One region of the Streptomyces gobiensis genome, then DNA from elsewhere that is predicted to be linked to it. Evidence: riboswitches for the same ligand, from Rfam matches in the RefSeq annotation. Region 1 holds a riboswitch; each other region holds the start of a gene.
The links. A riboswitch is a leader RNA that binds a small molecule or an ion and turns the genes downstream of it on or off. The one in region 1 is predicted to bind cyclic di-AMP.
Positions count from the first base shown of each region.

Region 2: linked by a shared signal. The riboswitch ahead of test1122_RS26890 (transglycosylase family protein) and the one ahead of test1122_RS06070 (peptidoglycan DD-metalloendopeptidase family protein) in region 1 are both predicted to bind cyclic di-AMP.
Region 3: linked by a shared signal. The riboswitch ahead of test1122_RS14315 (M23 family metallopeptidase) and the one ahead of test1122_RS06070 (peptidoglycan DD-metalloendopeptidase family protein) in region 1 are both predicted to bind cyclic di-AMP.
Region 4: linked by a shared signal. The riboswitch ahead of test1122_RS21515 (M23 family metallopeptidase) and the one ahead of test1122_RS06070 (peptidoglycan DD-metalloendopeptidase family protein) in region 1 are both predicted to bind cyclic di-AMP.

Region 1 covers NZ_CP086120.1:1,297,148-1,304,381, reverse strand. Annotated here, with positions in the region: gene test1122_RS06075 (ROK family transcriptional regulator) at 1-989, shown strand, start outside; cyclic di-AMP (ydaO/yuaA leader) riboswitch at 1,910-2,090, shown strand; gene test1122_RS06070 (peptidoglycan DD-metalloendopeptidase family protein) at 2,093-3,346, shown strand; gene test1122_RS06065 (alkaline phosphatase PhoX) at 3,514-4,662, shown strand; gene ppdK (pyruvate, phosphate dikinase) at 4,784-7,234, opposite strand, start outside.
Region 2 covers NZ_CP086120.1:5,292,517-5,299,750, reverse strand. Annotated here, with positions in the region: gene test1122_RS24670 (hypothetical protein) at 1-24, opposite strand, end outside; gene test1122_RS24665 (DUF3179 domain-containing (seleno)protein) at 21-1,061, opposite strand; gene test1122_RS24660 (ArsR/SmtB family transcription factor) at 1,278-1,673, shown strand; gene test1122_RS24655 (haloacid dehalogenase type II) at 1,708-2,397, opposite strand; gene test1122_RS24650 (anti-sigma factor family protein) at 2,421-2,714, opposite strand; gene test1122_RS24645 (RNA polymerase sigma factor) at 2,711-3,277, opposite strand; gene test1122_RS24640 (anti-sigma factor family protein) at 3,361-3,708, shown strand; gene test1122_RS24635 (DUF427 domain-containing protein) at 3,716-4,030, shown strand; gene test1122_RS26890 (transglycosylase family protein) at 4,101-5,090, opposite strand; cyclic di-AMP (ydaO/yuaA leader) riboswitch at 5,093-5,273, opposite strand; gene test1122_RS24620 (DUF429 domain-containing protein) at 5,841-6,590, shown strand; gene test1122_RS24615 (Fpg/Nei family DNA glycosylase) at 6,677-7,234, shown strand, end outside.
Region 3 covers NZ_CP086120.1:3,070,764-3,077,997, forward strand. Annotated here, with positions in the region: gene test1122_RS14295 (hypothetical protein) at 40-588, opposite strand; gene test1122_RS14300 (GNAT family N-acetyltransferase) at 1,468-2,010, opposite strand; gene test1122_RS14305 (DUF5994 family protein) at 2,426-2,836, shown strand; gene test1122_RS14310 (PP2C family protein-serine/threonine phosphatase) at 2,952-4,082, shown strand; cyclic di-AMP (ydaO/yuaA leader) riboswitch at 4,648-4,782, shown strand; gene test1122_RS14315 (M23 family metallopeptidase) at 4,794-5,882, shown strand; gene test1122_RS14320 (preATP grasp domain-containing protein) at 6,030-7,234, opposite strand, start outside.
Region 4 covers NZ_CP086120.1:4,627,074-4,634,307, forward strand. Annotated here, with positions in the region: gene test1122_RS21505 (M16 family metallopeptidase) at 1-1,269, shown strand, start outside; gene test1122_RS21510 (M16 family metallopeptidase) at 1,296-2,681, shown strand; cyclic di-AMP (ydaO/yuaA leader) riboswitch at 2,914-3,051, shown strand; gene test1122_RS21515 (M23 family metallopeptidase) at 3,064-3,873, shown strand; gene test1122_RS21520 (GntR family transcriptional regulator) at 4,074-4,751, shown strand; gene test1122_RS21525 (HPr family phosphocarrier protein) at 4,873-5,154, opposite strand; gene test1122_RS21530 (bifunctional acetate--CoA ligase family protein/GNAT family N-acetyltransferase) at 5,298-7,234, shown strand, end outside.

The DNA of each region.
Region 1 (7,234 bases):
CGGTGCGGCTGGAGTTCGACGGCTCGCACGCCGTCGTGCTCGCCGCCGATCTGGACACCCGGCACGGCCGGGCGGCGGTGCTGGACCTCAGCGGCACGGTGCTGGCCGAGCATACCGGTCAGCTGCTCATCGAGGACGGCCCCGACCCGGTGCTCGACCAGCTCGGGCAGTGGTTCATCACGCTGCTCAAGGACTCCGGGACGGCCCCCGACACGGTCTGCGGTGTCGGACTGTCCGTACCCGGCCCGGTGGACTGGGCCTCCGGGCGGGTGGTCCAGCCGCCGATCATGCCGGGCTGGGACCGGCATCCGATCCCCGAGGGGATGCGGCGGTCGCTCGGTCTGGGACCGCTGCCCGTTCTGGTCGACAATGACGCGAATCTGATGGCCTTCGCCGAGCAGCGCACCGGGCATCCCGACTGTGCCGCCCTGCTTCTGGTGAAGGCCTCCACCGGAATCGGCGCCGGGGTCGTGGTGGGCGGCGAGATCTACCGCGGCATTGACGGCGGTGCCGGGGACATTGGCCATATCCGGCTGCACGACCGGCTGGACGCCCTGTGCATGTGCGGCTCACATGGCTGCCTCGCGGCGGTCGCCAGTGGCCGGGCACTGGCCCGGGAACTCACCGCCGCCGGGGTCCCGGCCGCCTCCGGCTCGGATGTACGCGACCGGCTCGCCGTCGGTCAGCCCGAGGCGGTCCGGCTGGCCCAGCAGGCCGGCCGTCGGGTGGGGGAGGTGCTGGGCACCGTGGTCACGCTGCTCAACCCGGGGGTTCTGCTGATCGCGGGTGATCTGGCGGGGACGCCGTTCCTCACGGGGGTGCGGGAGGTGCTCTACCAGCGGGCCATGCCTCGCACGACCGCCCACCTACAGGTGGGCACCTCCGCTCTCGGCGACCGGGCTGGGGTACTGGGGGCCGGCGCGATGGTGGTGGAGCACCTTTACGCGCCCGGCCGAGCCGACGCACGGCTGGCAGCCCTTCACGGCTAGCCCACGCCCCTCAGTCGGGTTACCGGGCCGTCTTGCGTTCGTTACCAAGTACATCACCGAAAGGATCAAGTCCTGCAGGCACGGATGTAAGGAGAGTTACCGATGGAAGCGGGACCGATACATGAGAGATCTTCTGGCGCGCGTCCAAGCCATCGCCGAACGCGAGCTCGATGACGCTGCCCGAACGTGCCCATGCGGGACACGGCGTCAAGTCGTCGTCACCGAGGAACCCGCGCCGGATGGAAAGCCCGGGCCCATCACTGTAACCACGGTGTGCCCGAACAACTGCGCCCCTTAGCGATGGTGTGCCCAAACTGGGGGAACAGCGGACGGGTGCATCGCAGGCCTGCGAAGATGGTGTAATACGGGCATCTCTGGACATAGTTCCAGTTACGGGAAAGAGCGAAGTCGGGGGCCGACTTGATGTGATATGGGGGTGGATGTCACCCGGCTCGCTGGGCGCCGACAGAAGTCACGCATGGCCCCGGCTGTTCCGGGAAGCAGGGTTGAGCAGCGACTGAACGCTCACCGAAGGATGAACCGGACAATCGTTACGGATGTCAATCCCGGGGAACAGTCGTGTTCTGACAGGAAATCAGCGGCACACGCAGAGCGCGGGTGACGGGATTCACAGAATTGCCGACCGGTGCAATTGCACCGGTCGAATCATTTGCCATTCCTTCGTCAATTCCCCTGCTCAGCACAGGATTTAAGTAAAGACCCAGGATCCGCTTTCTCACTCTCGGAACAGGATCCACCGCATACGGTGGCTAAAATCCGCTGTGCGGCAACTGTGCGGAGGCTTCCGATCTCCACCCTTCTTGTCTTGGCGAAATCGTTGTGTCTACGGTTCCTCCGCCACCGCATCTCATGCGGAGGTCCTACCGCCGGGAACGCCGAATCCTGCCGCCCGGCCGGGGGAAAACACATCACTCAAGGGCGGCAGGAGCGGGGGAACCAGGTAAGTGCCGTGCCGCGTACCTATAGCGGCCCGGCTTGGGGTGAAGCCACGCCTCATCGTGCTCCGGCGCGCTGAGAAATGGCCGGGCATCTCCTGTCCGAATCCGACAGCTCACCTCGTAGGCGTAGGAGAGGACACACCTATGTCTCGCGGTCGTCATCGCCGTCAGCGCAAACCCCTGATATCCCGTCATGTCTCCCGCGTTTCTCTCGCCCTGACCGCCGGTGGTGCGGGTATAGCCCTTCCGCTGGCCACGGCGGGCAGCGCGAGTGCCGCCCCCGTCTCCGTCTGGGACAAGGTCGCCGAGTGCGAGAGCAACGGCAACTGGTCCATCAACACCGGCAATGGCTTCTATGGCGGCCTGCAGTTCCAGCAGTCGAGCTGGGCAGCCGCGGCCGGCACCCAGTACGCCCCGCGCGCTGACCAGGCCACCAAGGACCAGCAGATCGCCACCGCCGAGAAGCTGCTCGCCATGCAGGGCCCGAACGCCTGGCCGGTCTGCGGTCCGCGTGCCGGGCTCAGCAAGAACAGCGGCGCCCCGGACATCAGCCCGGAGGGCAAGGAGCAGTCCGCCCCGCAGGCCAAGGCCAAGGCCCAGCCGGAAGCCAAGCCGCAGCCGCAGCCCAAGCCGCAGCAGAAGCAGGAGCCGGAGCAGAAGTCCGAGGAGTCCTACACCGTCGTCAGCGGTGACACCCTGTACGGGATCGCCACGGCGAGGAGCATCGAGGGCGGCTGGCCGACCGTCTACGAGGCCAACCGGGAGACCGTCGGCAGCGACCCGGACCTGATCTTCCCCGGCCAGGAGCTCACCCTCGCCGAGGGCGAGGCCAAGCCGCAGCAGCCGAAGGCACCGCAGCCCAAGGCACCGGAGCCCAAGCCGGAGCAGGCGAAGCCGGAGAAGAAGCCCGAGCAGCCGAAGCCCGAGCCGAAGCAGGAGAAGCCCGAGGCTCCGGCCCAGAAGTCGGACAGCGACACCGGTGCCAGCAACGCCACCGGCTACTCCGCCCCGGTCGACTCCAGGCCGACCACGCCCTACCGTGCCACCGGCTCCAGCTGGTCCAGCGGCTATCACACCGGCGTTGACTTCGCCGTGCCCACGGGCACCCCGGTCAAGGCGGTCACCTCGGGCACCGTGGTCTCCGCGGGCTGGGGCGGCTCGTACGGCAACGAGGTCGTCATCAAGCACGCCGACGGCCGCTACAGCCAGTACGCCCACCTCTCGTCGCTGTCCGTGCGGCCGGGCCAGTCCGTCAGCAACGGTCAGCAGATCGGCCGGTCCGGCTCGACCGGCAACAGCACCGGCCCGCATCTGCACTTCGAGGTCCGCACCAGCCCCAACTACGGCTCGGACATCGACCCGCTGGCCTACCTCCGCTCGCACGGCGTGTCCATCTGACAGGTCCCGCCACCGAGTTCCCCCATCGTGAACCGGTCGTGCCGATTGACAGGCACGGCCGGTTCACGGGCTGTTGCCGCCCCGTAAAGGTCGCGGTTCTATCTTCCGGAGCGCTCAACTTCATGGCCGGCCGGCCATGGAGCCAGACGACTTCCGGTGAGGTAACCGTGGAACGTCGAAATTTCCTGCGCGGAGCAGTCATAGCCGGATCGGCGGCCGCCTTCGGCGGCTCGTTATGGCGCGGCGCCGCCGTGGCCGACCCCGCCCAGCCCGGCCCCAGCCCCTATGGGCCCCTCAACCCGGCCGACGGCAACGGCATCCGGCTGCCCGAGCGCTTCAGCAGCCGGGTGATCGCACGCTCCAGCCGGCCGGTGCCCGGCACCTCCTACACCTGGCACCCCGCCCCGGACGGCGGCGCCTGCTTCGCCGATGGAGGAGGGTGGATCTATGTGTCCAACTCCGAGATCGGCTCGACCGGCGGCGTCGGCGCGGTCCGCTTCGACCCCGCCGGGAACATCACCGACGCCTACCGCACGCTCAGCGGCACGAACCGCAACTGTGCGGGCGGCGCCACCCCGTGGAACAGCTGGCTCTCCTGCGAGGAGGTCACCCGGGGCTATGTCTTCGAGACCGACCCCTGGGGCGTCCAGGACGCCGTCAGGCGGGACGCGATGGGCCGGTTCACGCATGAGGCAGCGGCCGCCGACCCGGTCCGCAAGGTCATCTACCTCACCGAGGACGAGCGGGACGGCTGCTTCTATCGCTTCGTCCCCGACATCTGGGGCGATCTGTCCAGCGGCACCCTGGAGGTGCTGACCGAGGCGGGCGGCACGATCGGCTGGGCGACCGTCCCCGATCCCGGCGGCGCGTCCGGGGCGACCCGCGACCAGGTCGCCGCCGCCAAGCGGTTCGACGGCGGCGAGGGCTGCCACTACGCGGGCAACACCTGCTGGTTCACCACCAAGGGCGACAACCGGGTATGGCAGTACAACGCGGAGAGCACCACCCTTGAGTTGGCCTACGACGCCGGTGCGATCGGCAGCGGCGCACCGCTGACCGGCGTTGACAACATCACCGGCAGCAGCTCGGGTGATCTCTTCGTCGCGGAGGACGGCGGCAATATGGAGATCGTCCTCATCACCCCGGACGAGATCGTCGCTCCGTTCCTGCGGATCGAGGGCCAGTCCCGCTCGGAGATTTGCGGCCCGGCCTTCTCCCCCGATGGGACCCGGCTGTACTTCTCCAGCCAGCGCGGCACCACCGGCAGATCCTCGGGCGGTATCACCTATGAGGTGACCGGCCCCTTCCGTTCATAACAGCTCCCGGACAGTGAAGGGGGCGGTCCGGCACCTCCGCACAGGTGCCGGACCGCCCCCTTCCGGGTCCCGGGGTCGCCGCCGTCGGTGAGGGTCGGGGCGCGGCGGCGGCCCCGGAGGCTCAGCGGCTGTCGCTGCCGTCCGACGCCGCCGCCGCGCGGCCCGCCTCCAGCCGGGCGACCGGAATGCGGAACGGCGAGCAGGAGACGTAGTCGAGGCCCGCCTCATGGAAGAAGTGCACCGACTCCGGGTCGCCGCCGTGCTCACCGCAGACGCCGAGCTTGAGGTCGGGGCGGGTGGCCCGGCCCGCTTCGGCGGCGTCCCGGACGAGCTTGCCGACGCCGTCCTTGTCGATGGTCTCGAAGGGCGAGACCCCGAAGATGCCCTTCTCCAGGTACGCGGTGAAGAAGCTGGCCTCCACATCGTCCCGGCTGAAGCCCCACACGGTCTGGGTGAGGTCGTTCGTGCCGAAGGAGAAGAAGTCCGCGGACTCGGCGATCTGACCGGCGGTCAGCGCCGCCCGGGGCAGCTCGATCATGGTGCCCAGGGTCAGCTTGAGATCGACGCCGTAGAAGTCCTCGATCTCGGCGATGACCTTTTCGGCATCCTCCCGGACGATCTCCAGCTCCTGGACGGTGCCCACCAGCGGGATCATGATCTCCGCGCGCGGGTCGCCCTTGGCGACCATGCGCTCGGCCGCGGCCTCGGCGATGGCCCGGACCTGCATGGTGAACAGCCCCGGGATGACCAGACCGAGCCGCACCCCGCGCAGGCCGAGCATCGGGTTCTGCTCATGGAGCCGGTGTACGGCCTGGAGGAGCCGCAGATCGTTCTCGTTGGCGTCCTTGCGGGACTCGGCGAGCGCCACCCGTACCGACAGCTCGGTGATGTCCGGCAGGAACTCGTGCAGCGGCGGGTCCAGCAGCCGTACGGTGACCGGCAGCCCGTCCATCGCCTCGAAGAGCTCCTTGAAGTCGCCCTTCTGCAACGGCAGCAGCGCGGCGAGCGCGGAGTCCCGCTCGGTGTCCGTATCGGCCAGGATCAGCCGCTCGACCAGCTCACGGCGTTCGCCGAGGAACATGTGCTCGGTACGGCACAGCCCGATGCCCTGCGCCCCGAAGCGTCGGGCGCGGGAGGCGTCCTCGGCGTTGTCGGCGTTGGCCCGCACCCGCAGCCGGCGCACCCGGTCGGCGTAGGCCATGATCCGGTGCACCGCCTGGACCAGCTCATCGGCGTCATCGGCGCCCGCGTGCATCCGGCCCTCGAAGTACTCGACGACCGGCGAGGGCACCACCGGGACCTCACCCCGGTAGACCTTGCCCGTGGAGCCGTCGATGGAGACGACATCGCCCTCGTCGATGACGATGCTGCCCTTCCCCTCCGGGTCGGGAGCCGTCAGCTGCCGCCGCTTGGTGTCGACCTCAAGCTCCTCGGCGCCGCAGACACAGGTCTTGCCCATGCCACGGGCGACCACGGCCGCGTGTGAGGTCTTGCCGCCACGGGAGGTGAGAATGCCCTCCGCCGCGATCATGCCGTCGAGGTCATCGGGGTTGGTCTCGCGGCGGATGAGGATGACCTTCTCACCTGAGCGGGACCACTTGATGGCGGTGTAGGAGTCAAAGACCGCCTTGCCGACCGCGGCACCCGGCGAGGCGGCGATACCCCGGCCGATCTTGTCGGCCTTCGCGCCGTCGTCAAAACGCGGGAACATCAGCTGCGCGAGCTGGGCCCCATTGACCCGCTGAAGTGCCTCGGCCTCGTCGATCAGCCCCTGGTCGACCAGCTGGGTGGCGATACGGAAGGCCGCGGCGGCGGTCCGCTTGCCGACTCGGGTCTGCAGCATCCACAGCTTGCCGCGCTCAATGGTGAACTCGATGTCGCACAGGTCCTTGTAGTGCGTCTCGAGCGTCTCCATGATCTGCATCAGCTGGTCGTAGGACGCCTTGTCCAGCTGTTCCAGATCGGCGAGCGGCACGGTGTTGCGGATGCCCGCGACCACATCCTCGCCCTGGGCGTTCTGCAGGTAGTCGCCGTAGACACCCTGCTGTCCGCTGGCCGGGTCGCGGGTGAAGGCGACTCCGGTGCCGGAGTCGGGGCCGAGGTTTCCGAAGACCATCGAGCAGATGTTGACGGCTGTGCCGAGGTCGCCGGGGATGCGCTCCTGGCGGCGGTAGAGCTTGGCCCGCTCGCCGTTCCACGAGTCAAAGACCGCGCGGACGGCCAGATCCATCTGCTCACGCGGCTCCTGGGGGAAGTCACGCCCGGTCTCCTTGAGGACGATGTCCTTGAACTGCTCGACGAGCGACTTGAGCTGAGCGGCCGACAGATCGACATCGGTGGCCGCGCCATTGCTGTGCTTGGCCTCCTCCAGAGCCTCCTCGAAGAGGTCGCCGTCAACACCGAGCACGGTCTTGCCGAACATCTGGATAAGGCGGCGGTAGGAGTCCCAGGCGAATCGCTCATCCCCGGCCTGGGCGGCCAGGCCCTGCACGGACTCATCGGAGAGCCCGATATTGAGGACGGTGTCCATCATGCCGGGCATGGAGAACTTGGCGCCGGAGCGGACGGAGAC
Region 2 (7,234 bases), 4.0 Mb from region 1:
CAGGGCGGCCACCCCGCGGTTCATACGAGCACCTCGGTGTCCGGGTGGAAGGCGTACCAGGCGAACCACATCGCGTCGAAGGCGTCCTCGGCCCCGTCCACTCGGGCCGCCGCCAGCTTCCGGTCCCAGGTGACCGTCACCGGGACGCCGCCCGCCTTGGCCCGGACCGTGCCGTCCTGCTTCAACCGGGCTTTGGGAAGGGCCAGCTGACGCTTCCCGGCCCGGATCGCGATCACCACGTCCTTGTCGGCGAAGCGCTCGCGCTTGTCGCGTTCCAGCACGGGGAAGATCGGGCCACCCTCCGTGTAGTAGCCGCTGTTACGGGTGTAGGAGCCATACGGATCGCTGCCGTAGTCGCGCAAGTGGCCGGTGTCGGTGGACAGCACCTGGGTGTCCGGGTGGGCGCTGCGCCAGGCCTTCCAGGTGGTCCACAGCAGCGGCGTGGTGGCCAGCCGCTGGCCCTTGCGCTTGCCGGTGATGGCGGTGCCGGTGATCTGCGGCCAGGTGGAGTCGGTCTGGCGGTCGTACATCACCAGGTTGGAGTTGACCAGATTGCCGGTGGTGCCGAAGGTCAAGGCCGACCCGTCGGGCGGGCCGGTGAAGGCGATGGCGGTGCCGGTGAGCGGGCAGTAGGTCACGGTCAGCGGCTTGCCGTCCACCGTGTCGTTGACGATCTCGTGCCAGACGAGCACCAGCTGGGGGTAGGCGCGCGGCAGATGCGGGTGTTCCAGGCCGAAAACCGGCTCGTCGTCGGTGAGGAAACGGGCCTTACCGGCGTCGACGAACTTCGGTTTGTCGATCGCGGGAATCCCATCCTTGCCGGGCCCGCCGGAGACCACGTTGTCGGCCAGCCGCTCCAGCGACGGCGGCTCACCGGAACCCTCCGGTGAGGTCCTGGAGTCCGGTCCGCCGCCCGAGCCGCCGGACAGGGTCCGCAGCGCATAGACCCCGCCCCCGATGCCCAGTGCGACCGCACCACCGATCACCCCGGCGCCCTTGAGTATCTGCCGCCTGCTGGGCTGCTTATTCGGCGGATTCGGCGTATAAGCCTGCTCGTCCATGGCCCGCTTCCCTGTCCCTGCGGTGATACACCGGGAACCCGGCGAGCTGCCGCGCACCTTCCCCTTTTTCCGGCACTGCCCCGAGCGGGCGGCGCTGTGGCACCGCCGAGCACTCCCGCGGCCAGTCCCAGCACATGTTTCTATACGGGCTCCCGAATAGTAAAATGCCATACTATGCGGGTAGGCGAATCGACGCACATGGAGAGGCGCCCGCTGATGACCGCATCACCCGCGAAGACCGCACCGGCCGGCTCCCCTGTCGTACCGGCCACCGACGAGGCGGTGGAGTGCCCGCACTCCGACACGGTGGCGCGGTTCTTCCGTGCCCTGTCCGATCCCACCCGGCTGCGGCTCCTGGAGTTCATCCTGGCCGGGGAACGCACCTCCGCCGACTGTGTGGCACACGCCAGGATCTCCCAGCCCAGGGTGTCGGTGCACCTGTCCTGTCTTGTCGACTGCGGCTACGTCGTCGCCCGCCGCGATGGCAGGAAGCTGCGCTACTCCGTGGGTGACTCCCGGGTCGCGGATCTGATCGTTCTGGCCCGCTCGCTGGCCGCGGACAACGCTGCCGCGCTGGACTGCTGTCACCGCATCCCGGACAGCCAGAACTGACCCCGCGGGGAGTCGCTGGATCACGGCAAGCAGCTCATGACCGGCCGGCGGTCAGCGTCTCGGCCAGCTCCCGCAGATCCTCCGCGGTGCACGTCGGCGCGGACATCACCTCCGGGTACGCGGCGGCTCCACGGCGCAGCCAGGCGCCGCCCAGCCCCGCTCGCAGCGCGCCGTCAACATCCCACGGGTGTACGGCGATCAACAGAGCTTCATCCGGTCTCACCCCTGCCCCCTCGGCCGCGTAGTGGTACGCCTCCGGTGCGGGCTTCCAGCGCCGTGGACCGCTTACGTCGAGGAACAGCTCGAAGCGGTCCAGGAGCCCGGCCCGGGCGAGCAGCCGCTCGGTCAGGGCCGAACTGCCGTTGGTCATGGTCACCAGGCGGAACCCGGCATCCCGCAGCGCCCGCACGCCATCGGGGACATCCGGATGCACCTCCAGGTCAGCGAACCCGTCCAGCACATACCGTGCCGCGGTGTCGGCGTCCCCTGACCACTCTGCAAGCCCGCGCAACAACCCTCGCAGCACTTCCCGGGCAACCGCTGCGAAATCCGCGTACGCCCCCGCGGCGGTCAACGCGAAGCCGTCCCGCAGCACACCGGCGAACCAGGTGGGCAGCAGGTGCGCGGGAGCACCAACCTCCTCGAAGCGAGCCCGCAGCGGGGTCAGGTCGCTGAGGGTCTCGTTGACATCGAAAACCAGCACATGGTGGCCGTTGTTCAGCACGTCGTCCTCCGTCGGCGGCCCGGCTAGGTCCCTTCTCCGTCCGGGCCTTCCGCACCCCGCAGCAGGGACGTGCCGAAGCCGCGCAGGCGCTCCACAGCCGCTGTGTCCGGCTCCGTACGCCGGGCCAGGGCGTTCTTGATCTCCCGGTACGTAGCCGCCTCAAGGCCGCATCGGCGGCAGTCCTCGAGGTGGGCCGCCACCCGGCGTGCGGTGAGGTCATCGGTCTCGCCGTCCAGATAGGACTGGAGCACGCGCGCCACCCGCACACAGTTCATCCGGCGGTCTTCAGCGCTCCGCCGCCGCAGCCAGCCGCTCACATCACACCTCGCTTCGGCGCCATCCCGGCCGCTGCCAACCGGGCTCGTATACGTTTGCGCGCCCGGTGCAATCGACTCATCACGGTCCCCTCCGGTACGTCCAGCAGCCGTGCGGCCTCCCCGTAGCTGAGGCCGTCGATGTCGACGAGCTGCACCACCTGCTGGTGCTTGACCGGCAGCGCGGCGAAGGCCGAAGCCACCACCTCATCGAAGGCCTCGCCCACGACGACCTCCTCCGGCGTGGCCTCCGGACCGGACGGGGCCGAGGCGAGCCGGTCCAGGTCAGCGTCGGGGTCGTCCAGGAGGTGGGGCCGACGGCGGCGGTGCCGGTTGACCTCGGCCCGCCGCATGATCGTCAGCAACCAGGCGCGCGGATGCCGGCCGTCGAACCGGTCGACCGCCTTGTAGGCCCGCAGCAGGGTGTCCTGCACCAGGTCCTCGGCGTCGGCGGGCTGGGCGGTCAGCGTCATCGCCACGCGCAACAGCACCTCCACCTCGGGCAGGACATACTGGGCGAAAGCGCGTTGCCGATCCAGGTCGGGGTTCGGGGGCGGACCCGCCACTGTTTCTTCCACGCAACGGAAACCCGGGAGCCCGGCGAGGCATTCCCTGGAATGCTCCGCACCGCTGTACGGGTTTCCGCTATATGACAAGGTCGGTCACTCCGCAGCTGCGCTCCTGGGCCGCGTGCCGGGAGAAGATCCGCCATCTGCGGCTGCGCGGCGATGTCGCGGCGTACGTGGACGGTGAGCTCACCGGCGTCCACCGTGCCCGGGTGGCCGCCCATCTGGGCCGCTGCTGGAGCTGCAGCGGCGACGCCGAATCGCTGCGCCTGATCAAGACTTCCCTGCGCAACGGCCCCCAGCGTGCCCCCGCCTCACTGGCATCCGTCCGGCTGCGCCGGTTCGCCAGCCGCCTGGCAGCACCCGCCGGGTTCGCACCATCGGGCCGATACCAGCAGATCCAGCGGAACCAACAGAACCAACAGGAGTGAACGCACCATGATGCGCGCCATCTGGAACGGCGTGGTCGTCGCCGAGACCCCTCGGACCAGGGTGGTGGAGGGCAACCACTACTTCCCGCCCGAGTCGCTGAACCGCGAGTACTTCACCGACAGCCCCACCACATCGCTGTGCATATGGAAGGGGAAGGCCCGTTACTACACCCTGCGGGTCGCGGGGGACGTGAGCCCCGACGCCGCCTGGTACTACCCGCACCCCAGCCCGCTGGCCCGCCGGATCAAGGACCATGTCGCCTTCGGCGGCGGCGTGACCATTGAGGGCACCCGGGAGAAGAAACCGGCAAAGCACCGGTGACCCCTGGAGGAGAAGGAGGACTGCTGTCCGAACGGCCTCCCTCTCACCCAGGGGCGCGGCACGCAGCGGCTCAGTACGGACCGTTGACGTTGTCGATCGAGCCGTAGCGGTCGGCCGCGTAGTTGCAGGCGGCGACGATGTTGGCGACCGGGTCCCACTGGCTGTGCTTGGTGCCCTCGACGTGGTAGGCGTCGAAGGTCGGCTTGATGACCTGGAGCAGGCCGATGGAGGGCACTCCGTTGCGGGCGTTGATGTCCCAGTTGTTGATGGCGTTCGGGTTGCCGCTGGACTCCCGGATGATGTTGCGGTGGATGCCCTGATACGTGCCGGGAATGCCCTTGGCCTTCATGATGTCGAGGGCTTCGTGGATCCAGCCGTCCAAGTTGTTCGGGTAGGCCTTGGGCGCGGCCCGCTCGGCGGTGCGGCTGCCGCGCTCCTCGCTCTTGGCCTGGCCCTCGGCGAGGGTGAGCTGCTGGCCCGGGAAGATCAGGTCCGGGTCGTCACCGACGGTTTCCCGGTTGGCCTCGTAGACCGTCGACCAGCCGCCCTCGATGTCATGGGCGGTGGCGATGCCGTACAGGGTGTCGCCGCTGGCGACGGTATAGCGGTCCGCGTCACCGGACTCCTGCCCGGGCTCTGCTTCGGCGTCAGGGCTGATGTCGGGGGCGCCGCTGTTCTGGGCAAGGCCGGCGCCGGGACCGCAGACCGGCCAGGCGTCCGGGCCCTGGGCGGCGAGCAGCTTCTCGGCAGCGGCGATCTGCTGGTCCTTGGTGGCCTGGTCAGCGCGCGGAGCGTACTCGGTACCGCCCACCATTTCCCAGCTGGACTGCAGGAATTCCAGCCCACCGTAAGAACCATTACCGGTGTTGCTGGACCAGTTGCCGTCGCTTTGGCACTCGGCGACCTTGTCCCAGACGGAGACGGGGGCGGCACTCGCGCTGCCCGCCGTGGCCAGCGGAAGGGCTATACCCGCACCACCGGCGGTCAGGGCGAGAGAAACGCGGGAGACATGACGGGAAATCAGGGGCTTGCGCTGACGGCGATGACGACCGCGAGACATAGGTGTGTCCTCTCCTACGCCTACGAGGTGAGCTGTCGGATTCGGACAGGAGATGCCCGGCCATTTCTCAGCGCGCCGGAGCACGATGAGGCGTGGCTTCACCCCAAGCCGGGCCGCTATAGGTACGCGGCACGGCACTTACCTGGTTCCCCCGCTCCTGCCGCCCTTGAGTGATGTGTTTCCCCCGGCCGGGCGGCAGGATTCGGCGTTCCCGGCGGTAGGACCTCCGCATGAGATGCGGTGGCGGGAGGAACGCTAAACGTAACAACGTAGCGGAGACAAGAGTCCGGGAGACGCACTATTCCCGTTCCCGCACTGGGCGGGGCAATTTCACCACCGTATGCGGTGGATCCTTTTCTGAGCGTGAGAGGGCGAAGCCGGTGTGCTTACTTAAAAGGCAGGCGGGGTACGAGACTTGATGACGCGATAAAGAATGGATCTCCGGTGCAATTACACCGGAGCCTGGGGGTGTGACGCCCGCCATACTCACCTTGAAGGAATCCCCATATCACCCTATTCCAACCACCATGCCCGCTGATTTCCCGTCAGGTGGAAGAAGTTTTGGTTCACTTACCTGGCATCCGTGGCGGATTGCCCTTTTCGGGCACCGAAAGAACCTTTTCGGGTGTCCGCCGGGCCGTCGACTCTGGACTGAACCGCCAGACATGGACATTCCGGGCTCCAGTGCCGAAGTGCCCCACACTCATCGCCAGCGGAGGTCGTCGGCGGAGGCTGAGCTACGGTCGTCGCATGACCGGCGTAGCTGACGCTGCTCGCCAGCGTGACCTTGTTGGAGGGTCTCCGCCGGTGAGCCGTGCTCGTACGGAGGTGGTGGGGGTCGACGCCTGCCCGACGGGCTGGGTCGGCGTGGTGCTGCACGATGGGCGGTTCGCCGCAGCGCACGCGGCGCCCTCCCTGGACGGGCTGCTGGAGCAGGTGCCGCAGGCCGTGACCGTGGGGATCGATATTCCGCTCGGGCTGCTGGACTCCCGGTGGCGGCAGGCCGACCGGCTGGCGGCCGCGCGTCTGGGACGGCACCGGGCGCGGGTCTTCCCGGTGCCGCCACGGCAGGTGTGGGAGGAAGACGACTACACCGCCGCCAACCAGCGCTGCCGGACGGTCATCGGCTCGGGACTGAGCCGCCAGACGTGGGGACTGGTCAAGAAGCTGCGCGAGGCCAATCACCGCCGGGACTCGGGGGACGAGCGGCTGCACGAGGTGCACCCGGAGATCTCGTTTGCCACGATGGCTGGTGGCCTCCCCGTGGCCGGGACCAAGAAGAGCTGGAACGGGCAGCTGACCCGCCGCCGGCTGCTGCGGGCCCACGGCGTAGTCCTGCCCGATGACCTCGGCGACGCCGGGCGCGTGCCGCCCGACGACGTATTGGACGCGGCGGCGGCCGCCTGGAGCGCCCACCGGGTCGCCCGGCAGGTGGCCGAGCGCCTGCCCGACCCGCCCGAGCTCACAGCGAGCGGCCTGCCCATCGCCATCTGGTCGTAGTCGCCTGGTGGTGATCCATCCGCGGTGCGACCGTGGAGGTGTGGCCCATCGCGGGGGACACATACGAAGACCGGCGGGGTGATGGCATGCCTGAGCTGCCCGATGTCGAGGGTTTCCGGGAGGTGCTCGCCTCCTGCGCACAGGGCGAACGGATCAAGCGGGTGCAGGTGAACGACACGGGGGTCCTGCACGGAGTGAGCGCCCGGCGGCTGAAGCGCGATGTGGAAGGCCGCCGGTTCACCGAGCCGGAACGGCATGGAAAGTGGCTGCTCGCCCGTACCGACGGGCCCACCGTGCTGCTGCACTTCGGCATGACCGGGGAGCTGGTCTGCTGCCGCGAGACGGACCCGCCCGACCCGCACGACCGCGTCGTCTTCACCGTCGGCCATCATCACCTGCGCTACCGCGATCAGCGCAAGCTGCGGGGCATCTGGCTCGCCGAGGACGCCGACGCCGATGTCGCGCGGGTGCTGGACCGGCAGGGCCCTGACGCGATGGCGGTGGGCCGCGCCGAGTTCGCTGAGCTGCTGTCCGGGCGGCGCAGCCGTATCAAGTCGGCTCTGACCGACCAGTCCGTGCTGGCCGGGCTGGGCAATCTGCTCGCCGACGAGATCCTGTGGCGCGCCCGGCTGCATCCCGGCCGC
Region 3 (7,234 bases), 1.8 Mb from region 1:
AAACCACCCCGGCACCCGAAACCGGCCCCGGGGCCCCTTCTACGCGTCCCCTTCGGCGGCCTCGCGTGGCTCGGGAAGGTCGGCGTACCGCACGCCCTTGGCGCCGCCGCAGCACTCCCGGATGGTCAGCTGCTGGGTGGGCACCTTGTGCGGCTTTAGCGCGGCGCTGAACGCTGTGGAGCTGGCGGCCGCGTCCGTCTCCAGCCACGCCCCGTACAGATTCGCCCGGTAGGCGGCCAGGGCCTCCACCAGCCGGTGTGAGTGCACGGCCTCGGCCCCATCTGGCCAGACGGCCCGCAGGTGGTCGACGATCGTCGTCACGCCCACCTCTTCGACCTGCTCCCCGACGGCTTCACCGGAGAGGGTCCCGGCGGCGGTGCGCAGGGCGAGCGCCCGCTTGGCGATGTCCTCGGCTTCGGTCTGCTTGATGAACGCGGCCCGCACGGTGGTGCCCTCACGGCCGCGGGCCAGGATGCCGGTCCCCTGCTCGTCAATGGAGATGTCCGTCGCCCGCAGGCCCCGTTCGTGCGCGCCGGTCCGAAGTCCACGGAGCAGATCGACAAGATGAAGGCCGCGGAGACTGACCACGTGGTGAACGGTTGCCAAGGGGACCCGACGGCGGAGGACCCGAACTCGCTGTGCCACGGCATCCTCGGCGTGACCATCGGGGCATTCACGCTGGACATGACCCTCCGCACGGATGAGGCGGGCCGGTAGCGGCTTGTATGCCATCGGCCTCGCCCCGTTGGCGCTGCGTCGCGCTCCGGCGCCGCGACGCGCGACCCGTGGGACATCGTCAACGCGGGAGCTCGCCGACGGATCGGTCGGCCCGAACACGAACCTGGGCGACGCGGTCGACGCAGCCTCGGATCTGCTGCGCGCCTTCGGCATTAACCCGGTTCGCGGCGAGGGACGTGGGGAGTGAGCCCGCAGCGACAATGTGAGGGGTCGTCACGTAGGTGAGCCCGGTGTGAGCCCGGACGCCTTTGTACGAGACGTCACCAGTCGGTACGCGAAATGGCGCGCACCCGCCCTGGCCTGGACCGGAAGGACTGTGCCGGATCATGCGTCACCGTCCGGCACGGACTCATCGGGACTTTTTTAATCCGTTGGTTGTGGGTTCGAGTCCCACACGGCCTACCGTGGAATCCGCCGGTCAGACTTCTCTGACCGGCGGTTTTCGCTGTCCTGACCTTGGCAAGCGCCCGGGATCGGTGGGACATGGTGCGCGAACCGTTCTCCGAAGCTGAGCCCGGGGGCGCAGCGCAGGTCATTCCAGAGCGGTGGGCTGTCGAACCAGTGGTCCGTAGCGATCATGTCCAGCGCGTGGGTGGCCGCTGGCTGTCCAGCCAGCCAGGCGTGTCCGGAGGGTGAGGGTGATGGTCGAGCGGCGCAGATCCCGAAGCGTGATCGGAGGTGCTGCCAGGAGCCGTCTTCGCCGTTTCTCCTGCTTACAGACCGGAGTGGTCAGTGTATGAGGCGTCGGACCCACACGTCGAGAAGTGATGTTCCCGGGGACGGACGGAGTTGTCCGAACTTCGTCCAGGCCCATGCCTGATATGCGGCCTGGGCCCGGCTGTTGGCCGGGGCGACGCACGCGACGGCCAAGGCGGCGCCGCAGCGGGTCAGAAGGTGGTCCTCAAGGCGGGTGGCGACCTGGCGGCGCCGATGGGGAGGCATGACCATCACCTCGGCCATGACGAAGACCTGCCCCGAAGCGGTGAGTTCTTCCACCTCTGAGGGGAGCGTGCCGGAGAAACCCTGCCACCAGGTGCCCTTGCGGTCAGCCCGGAACCCGTAGGCGCAACCGGCCAAGGGCGTGGGGCCCGCGACCGACATCTCGAACCCGGAGCGCTTGACGTGACCCGCGAACCGTCGCAGGAACTTCTGCCGGTCACCAAACTCCTCGCCCGGTACGCCGTCGTACGCCTCGACGTGCATATCCGCAATGGCCTCTCGCTGTGTCTCGGCCTGCCACCGAGTCAGCCGCCGTAGGTACATCTCCGCCATACGCTTCTCCTATGCCGCCACCGGGAACGCCCCGCCTTCGCATAGTGACAGCCCGAAGCGGCACGGAGAACCCGGCACCGGGCCGTGGTCCGTTCCGCCCGTTGCCGGAGTAGGGAGTAGGCTAGAAAAACCGAGAGTATTCCGAGCACCGGCTGCCGCGCCGATGCCGTTCTCCATGAGCGATGACGCCAGGTGTCCCGCCCCTAGCCGCCCATTTCGGCTCTCCTCGCGGCGCGCCAGCCGCTTCCGGGGCGCCGAGGTCCCGCGCCCACTGATCCACTGCTCCCTGCGGGCATACCGCTCACTCCAGATCTGAGGACATCATGCACTGCGCACACGCCCTGTGCTTCCCGGCAGCTCCAGTCACCGCGTTCACAGAATGCCCAGGACCGTGAGAGGCCGTGCCTCGCATGCCGTGCCTCCGCCGCCGGCCCGGGTATCGCTGGCGCCGGAAGTCCTCGGGCCGCACTGTGTCGACGGCGCTTGGTGGCCCCGCACCCGCGGTCTGCACCGTGAGCTGCTCCCTTTGCTGAGGGCCTTGGCGCCCCGCTGGGACGACATCACCCGCGTCACGGTGCACGCCGACATGTGGCGCCCTGGTCACAGATCGATACAGCTCGCCGGCCGGACGATCCGCATCTTTCTCTCCGACCGCGCCGAGAGCCGCCATACCATCTGCCTGCTCTCACACGGTGGCGGCTGTTGCGACCTGCTGGTCGTACCGCCCCCGACCATCCAGGCAGAGGCAGAACTGCTCCTGGCGGCGGCGGGACGCCCGCACGCGTCGCGTCCGCCCGCCGAGCCCAGGCAGCTTCACGAGCACTGAACCCCACGGAGCGGGGCCACGGCTCAGCTTCCCTCAGGCGTGAGCCCCCGGCCGTGTCCACCCGGATGGCTGTCGTCGGCTCGCCCGGGGCGGGCATGGCCGGGAGATTGAGACCATGGGCAGGCGAGGGCGGCCGGAGGCGTTGGCGGGTAACCGGGTCCTTTTGCTGCTGCCCGCCCTGCTGATCGTATTCGGGGTCATCGTCCACCTGGCCACCCCCGCGCACGTCGCCTTCTCGGCACTCTTCGCCGCTGCCCCACTGGTCGTCGCCCCGCTGTTCTCCGCCCGCGCCACCGCGCTGGCCGGTCTGGCCGCGACGCTCACCCTGGGCGTGCTGCTTCCCCTCAATGACCGTGTGGTCACGACCGATGAACTGATGAAGGTCGCCACCGTGGCCTCGCTGTCCGCCCTGGCCCTCTTCATCAACCACGTCGTGCGGGAGGCCGAGAAACGGCTCGCCTCCGCCCGCGGCGTCGCCGAGGCCGCCCAGCTGGCCGTGCTGCCGACACCCCCGGCCCGGATAGGCGCACTGGAGATCGCCGCCCGCTATGAGGCGGCCCACGCCGATGCGCTGATCGGCGGCGATCTCTACGCGGTCGAAAAGACCCCGCACGGCGTCCGGCTGCTCGTCGGCGATGTACGCGGCAAGGGCCTGGGCGCGGTCGGGGCGGTGGCCCTGGCCATCGGCACCTTCCGGGAGGCCGCCGAGCAGGAGACCTCGCTGGAGCAGGTCGCCGCCCGGCTGGACCACGCGCTGCTCCGGGAGCGGCAGCGCAGGGAGGGCGTGGAGTACGTCGAGGGTTTCATCACGGCCGTACTGGCGGAGGTGGCCGACAACGACCGGCTACGGCTGGTGAACCGGGGCCATCCGCCGCCGCTGCTGCTGTATGCCGACGGCGCAGACGGCACCGACGGCACCGACGGCACCGTACGGACCCTGGAGCCGTCCACGCCCGCGCTGCCGCTGGGCCTGGGAGACCTGAACGCCGACCGGCCCGTCCCGGTCGGCACCGATGAGACCGCCTTCCCGCCCGGCGCGACCCTGCTCCTCTACACGGACGGCCTCACCGAGGCCCGCAACGCCAGCGGCGCCTTCTACGAACCGGCCCGCCGCGCCTCCACAGGCGGCTGGGCCCAGCGCGACCCGGACGGCCTGCTGGACGCGCTACTCGCCGACGTGGCCAGACACACAGCCGGCGAACCCACCGACGACATGGCCCTACTAGCAGTAGCCAACCGCCCATAGCCGTTGTGGGCAGTCGTTCGTTGTGGGCAGTCGTTCCGCAGGGCGTGGGGGCACCTCCTGGGGGCACCCCCAGCGGTAGCTGGGGCAGGGACCGGGGAAAGCACCCTCCCGAGCAACGTAACCCTCGCACAACATGACGATGAGCGGTCACATAAGGCATATGGCGCCATGGTCTGGTGTGCCCTGCAACGCACCAGGGCACGCCCCGTGACGGCCCATTACGTCGCCTTCAGCCGGACGTGCAGCCGTCAGTTGGTGCCCACCCTGAATGGACGGGACCGCATCGGACTCACAACTGCTATCACCCAGCGTGATTGAGTCGAATCCCTCCGCATAACAACTTGGCTAAGAAGCGGAAGACTTGGATTTATTTTACTCGTGGTTATGCCCGACTCTGTCCGGCCGAGCGAGGAAAGTCGTGGTGGCGGTGGCTACTTATTCCCAGGAGGACTTGGAATCCAGCGTCCGGGTCTATTAACGTTCGATAACGCAGCGCGGTCGTCACTGCCGTCGCAAGAGGCGGCACCGTGCGCCTTGGCCGAATCCTGACAGTGCACTATCAGGCACAACAACTGCACCAAAGGAACCGGGGAACCACCACCTTGGGGTGAATCGGGCAGCTTCCCCTGGAAGTTGCCGGTAGGAGACCTTCCTGCTCCGAACCCGTCAGCTAACCCGGTAGGCGAGAAGGAAGGAAAGGAGAGCGCCCCCGTGGCGTCAAGCAGGCCTGCCCCCGAGGCTCCATACAACGAACTCCATGAGCCCCGCGAGTTCGGCGAACCCGGTGAGTCCGGTGAGTACGCTGCCTATGGCCCGTCCGCCGGTGATTCCTGGGACGAGTGGAATCCCACCGAAGACTCCATACGCCCCGTACGTGGCCGCCATCGCGTAGGCAAGCAGCGCGGCGGCATGGGACGCAGCGGCGCGGTCCTCGGTGTCGGCATGGTCGCGGCCATCGGCGCGGGCGGCATGGCCACCGCGCAGGACAAGCCCAAGGCGCCCGTCTCCATGCCGGACGTACTGCCCGACATGGCCGATCTCCCCGGCGTCGGCGACCTTGTGTCCGGTGGCAGCGACGGCAACGCGGCCGATACGACCGTGGCCGCCGCCCCCCTCACCCAGGCCGGGCTGAGCGGCGCGGACACCGCCGCGGGCCAGACCGACGCGGGCGAGGCACTCCGGGCCCGGATACTTCAGCAGGCCGACCAGCAGCAGGCCGCCGCCGACCAGCAGGCGCTGGAGGCCGCCGCCTCGGAGGCCGCCGCCAAGGCCGCGGAAGCGGCCGCCGCCGAGGCGGCCAAGGTGGCCGAGGCGGAGCGCAAGGCGGAGGCCGAGCGGCGGCGGAAGGCCGAGGAGGAGCGTAAGCGCAAGGCGGAGGAGGAGCGGCTGCGCAAGCTCGCCGCCAGCTTCACCCTCCCGCTCAGCTCCTACCAGGGACTTGGGCCCGGCTACGGTTCCTCCGGTTCCATGTGGAGCGCCAACCACACCGGCCAGGACTTCACCGCCTCCAGCGGCACACCGGTCAAGGCGGTGCACACCGGCACCATCAAGGAAGCGGGCTGGGCCGGTTCGTACGGCTACCGCATTGTCCTGGAGCTCGATGACGGCACCGAAATCTGGTACGCCCACCTCTCCTCCATGATCAAGACCAGCGGCAAGGTCACCACCGGCGACACCATCGGCCGAGTCGGCTCCACCGGCAACTCCTCCGGCCCGCACCTCCACCTGGAGGTCCGCCCCGGCGGCGGCGACCCCGTCGACCCCCTCGCCTGGCTACGCGGCAAGGGTCTCAACGTCTAGCCCGCCGCCCCTCATCCCCCGTACCCCTGTACCCCGTCGCCGTCCCGCACCAGGAGGGGACGGGACGGCGACGCCTGCCCCGGCGGCCCTGGTGGACCACCCCCCGACACCAGGGCCGCCGGCCTTTCGTGGGCCCGCCCGATGCGACTACCGCAGCCCCAACTCCGCGTGCACCGCCCGTTCCAGCTCCAGCACCCGCTCATGGCTGTCCCCGATGACCAGATACGACCACCTGCCCTCCGGCACCAGGGCGCTGTTGAGCAGGACCGCACCTTCCGCGTGCTTCCGGTCGAACGCCAGGCCGCCCGTGCGCAACCGCGCCACGGCCTGGCCGAAGTCCCGTGGCATGCCGCCCGGCCGGCAGTCGGCGACCCATACGGGCCCCGGCGCACCAGCCCCACCACCCACACGGGCATCCGGGACCAAGCGGTGAACCAGCACGTCAAAAGTGGTGGTGCCGGTACGGCGGACATTGCTCTCAATGGCGTACACACGGCCGTCCCCGGTGAGTCTGGCGTCGACCGAGCAGTGCCCGTAGTAGCCATGTTCGGCCAGGTAGTGACCGAACCGTTCACCCATCCACAGCAAACGGTCAGTCCCCTCGCCTGCCGTCTCCGGCGTCTCCGGCAGCGGAGAGCAGTACCCGCGATAGGCGTCTTCGGTATTGCGCATCATCCCGTGGTACAGCACCCGGGCCCCGCCGGGCTCCGCCAGCACCTGCACACTCACATCCAGTGCCGCGTCGATGTACTCCTCGACGACCCACCCGCCCGGCAGATCACCCGCCGTCCGCAGATACGCGGAGATCCGCTCCTCAATCTCCGCCGGACTGGCCTGCGGCAGACGCGTGATGCCATACCCATTCGACGAACGGGCCGGTTTGACGATCAGCTGGGGATACGCCGACATCTCCGAGACGGCCGCCCGCAGCTCCGCCGCATCGCGGCAGACCCTGCCATCCGGGACCGGGAAAGCCAGCCGCTCCGCCGCCTCCCGGAAGCCGCTTTTGGCGTTGAGCCGGTAGACCGCGTCCAGCGCCTCGTTCCCCACCCCCGCCGACCCGTAATGGTGCAGCGGAAGCCCAAGCGTGGCGGCCAGCTCAGCAATTGACCGGTCCAGCTGGTACGGCAGAATCCGCATCTCCGGCCGGCCCTCGGCGATCTCGCGCAGCCGGCCCATGACCCCGTCCCGCCGGACGGCCTCGGCCAGCGGAACCTTCGTGCCGGACGGCACGGTCAGCACCGTCACCGCGTCCGGGTCCACCTCAATAAGCTCGCACGCGTACGCCTTGAACGCGGGCGGTACGGGCAGCGGCGTCACCACCACATCACCGGGCTCGACAAGCCAGATCT
Region 4 (7,234 bases), 3.3 Mb from region 1:
TCCGAGGATCATCAGACACCGGTAGCCGCGGTCTGCCTCTGGTACGACGTCGGCTCCCGCCATGAAGTCAAGGACCGTACCGGTCTCGCTCACCTTTTTGAGCACCTTATGTTCCAGGGTTCGGCGCAGGTCAAGGGCAATGGACACTTTGAGCTGGTGCAGGGCGCGGGTGGCTCGCTGAACGGCACCACCAGCTTTGAGCGCACCAACTACTTCGAGACTATGCCCGCCCACCAGCTTGAGCTCGCGCTGTGGCTGGAGGCGGACCGGATGGGCTCGCTGCTGGCCGCTCTGGACGACGAGTCCATGGAGAACCAGCGCGATGTGGTCAAGAACGAGCGGCGGCAGCGGTACGACAATGTGCCCTATGGCACCGCGTTCGAGAAGCTGACCGCCATGGCCTACCCGGCGGGCCACCCCTACCACCACACCCCGATCGGCTCGATGGCCGACCTGGACGCCGCCTCGCTGGAGGACGCGCGGGAATTCTTCCGTACCTACTACGCGCCGAACAACGCCGTGCTGTCGGTCGTTGGCGATATCGACCCGGAGCGGACGCTCGCCTGGATCGAGAAGTACTTCGGCTCCATTCCCGGCCACGACGGCAAGCAGCCGCCGCGCGACGGCACGCTCCCCGACATCATGGGGGAGCAGCTGCGTGAGGTCGTCGAGGAGGATGTACCGGCCCGGGCGCTGATGGCGGCGTACCGGCTGCCGCATGACGGCACCCGGGAGGCCGATGCCGCTGATCTCGCGTTGACCGCGCTGGGCGGGGGTGAGTCCTCCCGGCTCTACAACCGGCTGGTCCGCCGGGACCAGCTCGCCGTCACCGCGGGCTTCGGTCTGCTGCGGCTGGCGGGCGCGCCCTCGCTGGGGTGGCTGGATGTGAAGACCTCCGGCGACGCGGAGATCGCGGACATCGAGGCCGCCGTCGACGAGGAGCTGGCCCGCTTCGCCACTGAGGGCCCCAGCCCCGAGGAGATGGAGCGTGCCCAGGCCCAGCTGGAGCGTGAGTGGCTGGACCGGCTGGCGACGGTCAGCGGCCGCGCCGATGAACTGTGCCGGTTCGCCGTGCTGTTCGGTGATCCGCAGCTCGCGTTGAGCGCGGTGCAGCGGGTGCTGGAGGTCACCCCGGAGGAGGTACGGGCCGTGGCCGCCGCCCGGCTCCGCCCCGACAACCGTGCGGTGCTGGTCTACGAACCGACCGAGCCCGACGTCGTTTACGCCGCCGACCACACAGCCGACAACCTCGAAGGGGCCGAGCAGTGAGTAACCCCACCCCCACCACCCCCACGATGGAGCTCCATCCGCAGCCGGTCGGCGGACAGCCCAAGCCCTGGAAATTCCCCGCGCCCGACCGCGGCACCCTGCCCAACGGTCTGACGGTGCTGCGCTGTCACCGTCCAGGCCAGCAGGTCGTCGCGGTCGAGGTCAACCTGATCGCCCCCCTGGACGCCGAGCCCGAGGGTCTCGACGGCGTCGCCACCATCATGGCGCGGGCGCTGTCCGAGGGCACCGACAAGCACAGCGCCGAGGAGTTCGCCGCGGAGCTGGAGCGCTGCGGCGCCACCCTGGACGCACACGCCGACCACCCCGGGGTCCGGGTGTCCCTGGAGGTCCCGGCCTCCCGGCTGGCCAAGGCGCTCGGGCTGCTCGCCGACGCGCTGCGCGCCCCGGCCTTCCCGGACAGCGAGGTCGACCGGCTGGTGCGCAACCGGCTGGATGAGATCCCGCATGAGCTGGCCAACCCGGCCCGCCGCGCCTCCATGGCGCTGTCCAAGGAGCTGTTCCCGGCCGAATCCCGGATGTCCCGCCCCCGGCAGGGCACCGAGAAGACCGTCGAGCGCATTGACGCCGGTGCCGTACGGGCCTTCTACGAGGCGCATGTACGGCCCGCCACGGCCACCGTGGTCATCGTGGGTGACTTCACCGGCGTCGACCTGGACACGGCGCTCGCCGACACCCTCGGTGCCTGGACCGGCGCCGCCGCCGAGCCGCGCCCCATGCCGCCGATCACCGCCGATGACACCGGCCGGGTGGTCATCGTGGACCGGCCGGGAGCGGTGCAGACCCAGCTGCTCATCGGCCGGATCGGCGCTGACCGGCATGACCGGGTGTGGCCCGCCCAGGTGCTCGGCACGTACTGTCTGGGCGGCACCCTCACCTCCCGCCTCGACCGGGTGCTGCGCGAGGAGAAGGGGTACACCTACGGGGTGCGCGCCTTCGGGCAGGTGCTGCGCTCCGCGCCCTCTTCTGCCCCGGGCGGGGCTGTCGGCGCGGCGATGCTCGCCATCAGCGGCTCGGTGGCCACCGATGTCACCGGCCCCGCGCTGGCCGACCTCTGGCAGGTGCTGCGCACCCTCGCCGCTGAGGGCCTGACCGATGAGGAGCGCGATGTCGCCGTGCAGAACCTGGTGGGGGTCGCCCCGCTGAGGTACGAGACGGCAGCGGCCGTCGCCGGGACGCTCGCGGACCAGGTGGAACAGTTCCTTCCGGATGACTTCCAGGCGCAGCTGTACGCCCGGCTCGCGGAGACCGGCACGGTCGAGGCCACCGCGGCGGCCGTCAACGCCTTCCCGGTGGACCGGCTGGTCACCGTTCTGGTCGGCGACGCCGAGCAGATCGCCGGGCCGGTGGGTGAGCTGGGGATCGGTCAAGTGACCGTCGTCACAGGCCAGTAATCGCCGACCGGGCGGCCAGTGCCGCCCGGCGCGGACCCAAAAGCCCTCGGATGTCAGGACTGATATCCGAGGGCTTCTCTTATGTCCGGCCTTATGTCCGATTTGGCAGGTGATATGAGGGGTGACGGTGTGGGATGTCTGACAAAGAGGCTAGATCCTCTTGGTACTTCGCAGATGTCCGGTTTAGCTTCGGTGTCGCTGTTCGTTAGAAGTGACCGCATCCGCGGCCGACGTCCAGTGAACGCCGAGTCCCCGTGAGGGAGCCGGGGACCCACCAGTAGTCCTTGGGGTGAATCGAGCCGTGTGCTCGTAGGAGACCTTCCTGCTCCGAACCCGTCAGCTAACCCGGTAGGCGTGAAGGAAGGAAAGGAGCACGCCTGCCATGGCGTTCACCCATGCCACCGGGGCGGATCACCGACCGGGACGCGCCGTCCGCACCGGCGCCAAGATCTTCAGCGTTGCCGCCCTGACCGCCGGTCTGATCGGTTCTCTCGCAGCTCCCGCCTCCGCCGCGGGCGGCACCAAGGCCAAGCAGGTGAGCGGATTCAGCCAGGCCCTGATGATCGGCGACTCGATCGCCGAACAGATCAGCGCCCAGGCCAAGGCTCAGCAGAGCGCCGCCGACGCCAAGGCTGCGGCGGCCAAGAAGGCCAAGAAGGCCAAGAAGGAAGCCGCCGAGGCCAAGAAGAAGGCGGCGGCCAAGAAGAAGGCCGCTGAGCAGGCCAAGAAGGAGCGGGCGGCGCAGCAGGCCAAGGCCTCCCGGGCCGCCAAGCGTGCCAACCCCAACGCCTTCGTTTCACCCGTCAAGGGCTCCAAGGTCACCACCCCGTACCGGGCGGGCGGTGCCCTGTGGTCCTCCGGCAAGCACAGCGGCATCGACTTCGCCGCCGCTGCGGGCACCCCCGTCCGCTCCGTCGGCGGCGGCACCGTGGCCGTAGCGGGCTGGGGCGGCGCGTACGGTAACAACATCGTCATCCGTCACAGCGACGGCACCCACACCCAGTACGGCCACCTGTCCTCCATGGGTGTCAGGGTCGGACAGCAGGTGAAGTCCGGCCAGCAGATAGGCCGCGTCGGCTCGACCGGCAACTCCACCGGCCCCCACCTGCACTTCGAGGCCCGGATGACCCCGAACTACGGCTCGGACGTCAACCCGGTCTCCTACCTGCGGTCCAAGGGCGTCAGCGTCTGACGGCCACCGTGCGCCGCTGTGACGCATCGCACAGAGCGACGAAGACCCCTGCTTTCAGCCGGGGTCTTCGTCGTTTCACGCCCATCCCGCCGCTCTTTTTCCGCCTGATTCGGGCCGGGCGTCGGAAATAACTGGCGGTTGGAATACAGTTCGGGTCTGCGACATCTCGAAAACGTGGGGATTACGCCGGAGGTCCGACCATGCGCATTTCCGCGCACACGGTATGCACAGCGGTTCGCGATGACATCGTCTCTGGCGCCTTTCCGCCCGGCGCCCGGCTCACCGAGGAGCTGCTGGCCCAGCGCTACGGCGTCTCCCGGGTGCCGGTGCGCGAGGCCCTGCGCACCCTGGAGTCCGAGGGCTTTGTGACCACCAGGCGGCATGCCGGCGCCTGTGTCGCCGAGCCGACCGAGCAGGAGGCCGCCGACCTGCTGGACATCCGCGCCCTGCTGGAGCCGCTGGGCACCGCACGGGCCGCCCAGCGTCGCACCGAGGCGCATCTGAAGGTGCTGCGGGGGCTGGTACGGCTGGGGCAGCAGCGGGCCGAGCGGGGGCAGTTGTCGGACCTGCGGTCGCTGGGGGACTGGTTCCACGAGACGCTGGCCCAGGCCTCCGGCAGTGCCAGCCTGGCCGCGCTGCTCACCCAGCTGCGCCGGAAGATCGCGTGGATGTACGCGGTCGAGCCGCCGGTACAGGCCACCACGGTCTGGCGGGAGTATGGCGCGATTGTTGACGCGGTCGCCCGCGGGGATGCCGAGCGGGCCCGCTCGCTTGCGGCCGCGCATGTGGAGCGTTCCATCGCGGCCCGTCGGCAGCAGCGGCCGGTCGTGGTGAGGAGTTTGAAACCTACTGTAAACACCGCGCGCGGCCGCGTTTAACAAAGTCTGTATACAAATGGAGCTGGAATTCCCGGGGGTAATTACTGCTGCCCGGAAATTCCCGTAGAACATGTAAAAGCGGTGGAGCGGGGTGCTCCACCGCCTTTTTGGGCCCGGCTTCTCAGACGGTCTCGGGAAGCTCCTCAAGGCCCTCCTCGACCAGCTTGGCCAGTCGGTCCAGCGCCACCTCGGCGTCGTCTGCGTCGGAGGTGAGCACGATCTCCTCGCCACCCTCGGCGCCCAGGCCCAGAACGGCGAGCATCGACGCGGCGTTGACCGGGGTGCCGTCAGCCTTGGCGATGGTGACGGGGACGCCCGCGGCGGTCGCGGCGCGGACGAAGATCGAGGCGGGACGGGCGTGCAGGCCCTCGGCCCAGCCGACGTTGACGCGGCGCTCAGCCATGGTGTTGCCCTTCAAGTCGGAACGGTTGTCTAGACCAGTTTCGCATGGCAGGGAGAGTGCTCCCGTCCCGGCACGGTGCCCCCTCAGACTGCCCCTTCGCACGGATGTCCGCGAGCCGGTGCAACTGGCCTTACGCTGGCCCCATGCAGACGCCCACGGAGCGCGCCTACCCCACTCACTGGGAAGCCGATGTGGTGCTGCGCGACGGTGGTACGGCCCTGATCCGGCCGATCACCCCCGAGGACGCGGGTCGCCTGGTCAGCTTCTATGAGCAGGTCTCGGACGAGTCCAAGTACTACCGCTTCTTCGCCCCCTACCCCCGGCTCTCCGACCGCGACGTCCGGCACTTCACCCAGCACGACTACGTCGACCGGGTCGGGCTCGCCGCGACCGTCGGCGGTGAGTTCATCGGAACCGTCCGCTACGACCGCGTCGACGAGACCGGGCGTCCCGCCTCCGCCCCCGCCGACGGGGCCGAGGTGGCCTTCCTGGTCCAGGACGCTCACCAGGGCCGCGGCGTCGCCTCCGCTCTCCTGGAACACATCGCCGCCTGCGCCCGCGAGCGCGGGGTGCGACGCTTCACCGCCGAAGTGCTGCCCGCCAACAACAAGATGATCAAGGTGTTCACGGACGCCGGTTACTCCCAGAAGCGCAGCTTCGAGGACGGCTCCGTCCACCTCACCTTCGACCTTGAGCCGACCGCCGAGTCCCTTGCCGTGATGCGCGCCCGGGAGCAGCGCGCCGAGGCCCGCTCGGTGCAGCGGCTGCTGGCCCCCGGCTCCATCGCCGTCATCGGCGCCGGCCGACGCTCCGGTGGGGCCGGTCGCACCGTGCTCGACTCGCTGCGGGCCACCGGCTTTACGGGCCGTATATACGCCGTCAACAACCGGTTGCCCCACGGGCAGAGCGAGCTCGGGGGCGTCCCCGGCATTCCCGCGCACCGCCAGGTGAGCGCCATCCCCGAGCCCGTCGATCTCGCGGTCGTCGCCGTCCCCGTCGGCCAGGTGGACGCCATCGTCACCGAGTGCGGTGAGCACGGCGTCCAGGGCCTGGTCGTACTCTCCGCCGACTTCGACCGTGCCGAGCAGCGCGAGCTGGTCCGCAAGGCCCGTTCCTACGGGATGCGGATCATCGGCCCGAACGCCTTCGGCCTGATCAACACCTCTCCCGCCGTCCGGCTCAACGCGACCCTCGCCCCGGAAACCCCCGCCCGTGGCCGTATCGGCCTCTTCACCCAGTCCGGCGCGATCGGCATCGCCCTGCTCGCCGGGCTGCACCAGCGCGGCGCCGGGCTCTCCTCCTTCGTCTCCGCGGGCAACCGCGCCGATGTCTCCGGCAACGACGTCCTGCAGTACTGGGACGACGACTCCGATACCGATGTCGCCCTGATGTATCTGGAGTCCCTCGGCAACCCCCGCAAGTTCACCCGGCTGGTCGGGCGTACGGCCGTCCGTAAGCCGATCGTCGTCGTCAAGGGTGCCCGGCACAGTGCCAGCGCACCGCCGCCCGGCCACGCGGTTCCGGTCAGCCGCACCCCGGACGCCACGGTCGCGGCGCTGCTGCGGCAGGCGGGTGTGCTGCTGGTCGACACCGTCACCGAGCTGGTCGACGCCGGAGTGCTGCTCGCCTTCCAGCCGCTGCCGACCGGGCCCAGGGTGGCCACCCTGGGCAACGCGGAATCGCTCTGCCTGCTCACCTACGACGCCTGCCTCGCCCATGGGCTGCGTCCCCGGCCTCCCATCGACCTGACCGCTGCGGCCTCCCCGGACGACTTCCGGCGAGCGCTCGCCGACGCGCTCGCCGACCCCGATACGGACGCCGTGGTGGTGGCCGCCATCCCCTGGGTTGACGACCGCGAGACGGCGGAGCTCGCTGACGCCCTGCAGGCCGCCGCCGAGGGCTCGGGCAAACCGGTAGCCGTCGCCCACCTGGCGATAGAAGGGCTGGACACCGCTCTCAGCAGTCGGCGCATCCCCTCCTACCCCTCCCCGGAACGGGCCGTGCGGGCGCTGTCCGAAGCGGTCCGCTACGCACAGTGGCGCCGTGACGCACAGTCCCCGGGGCGAGTGCCCGACTACGA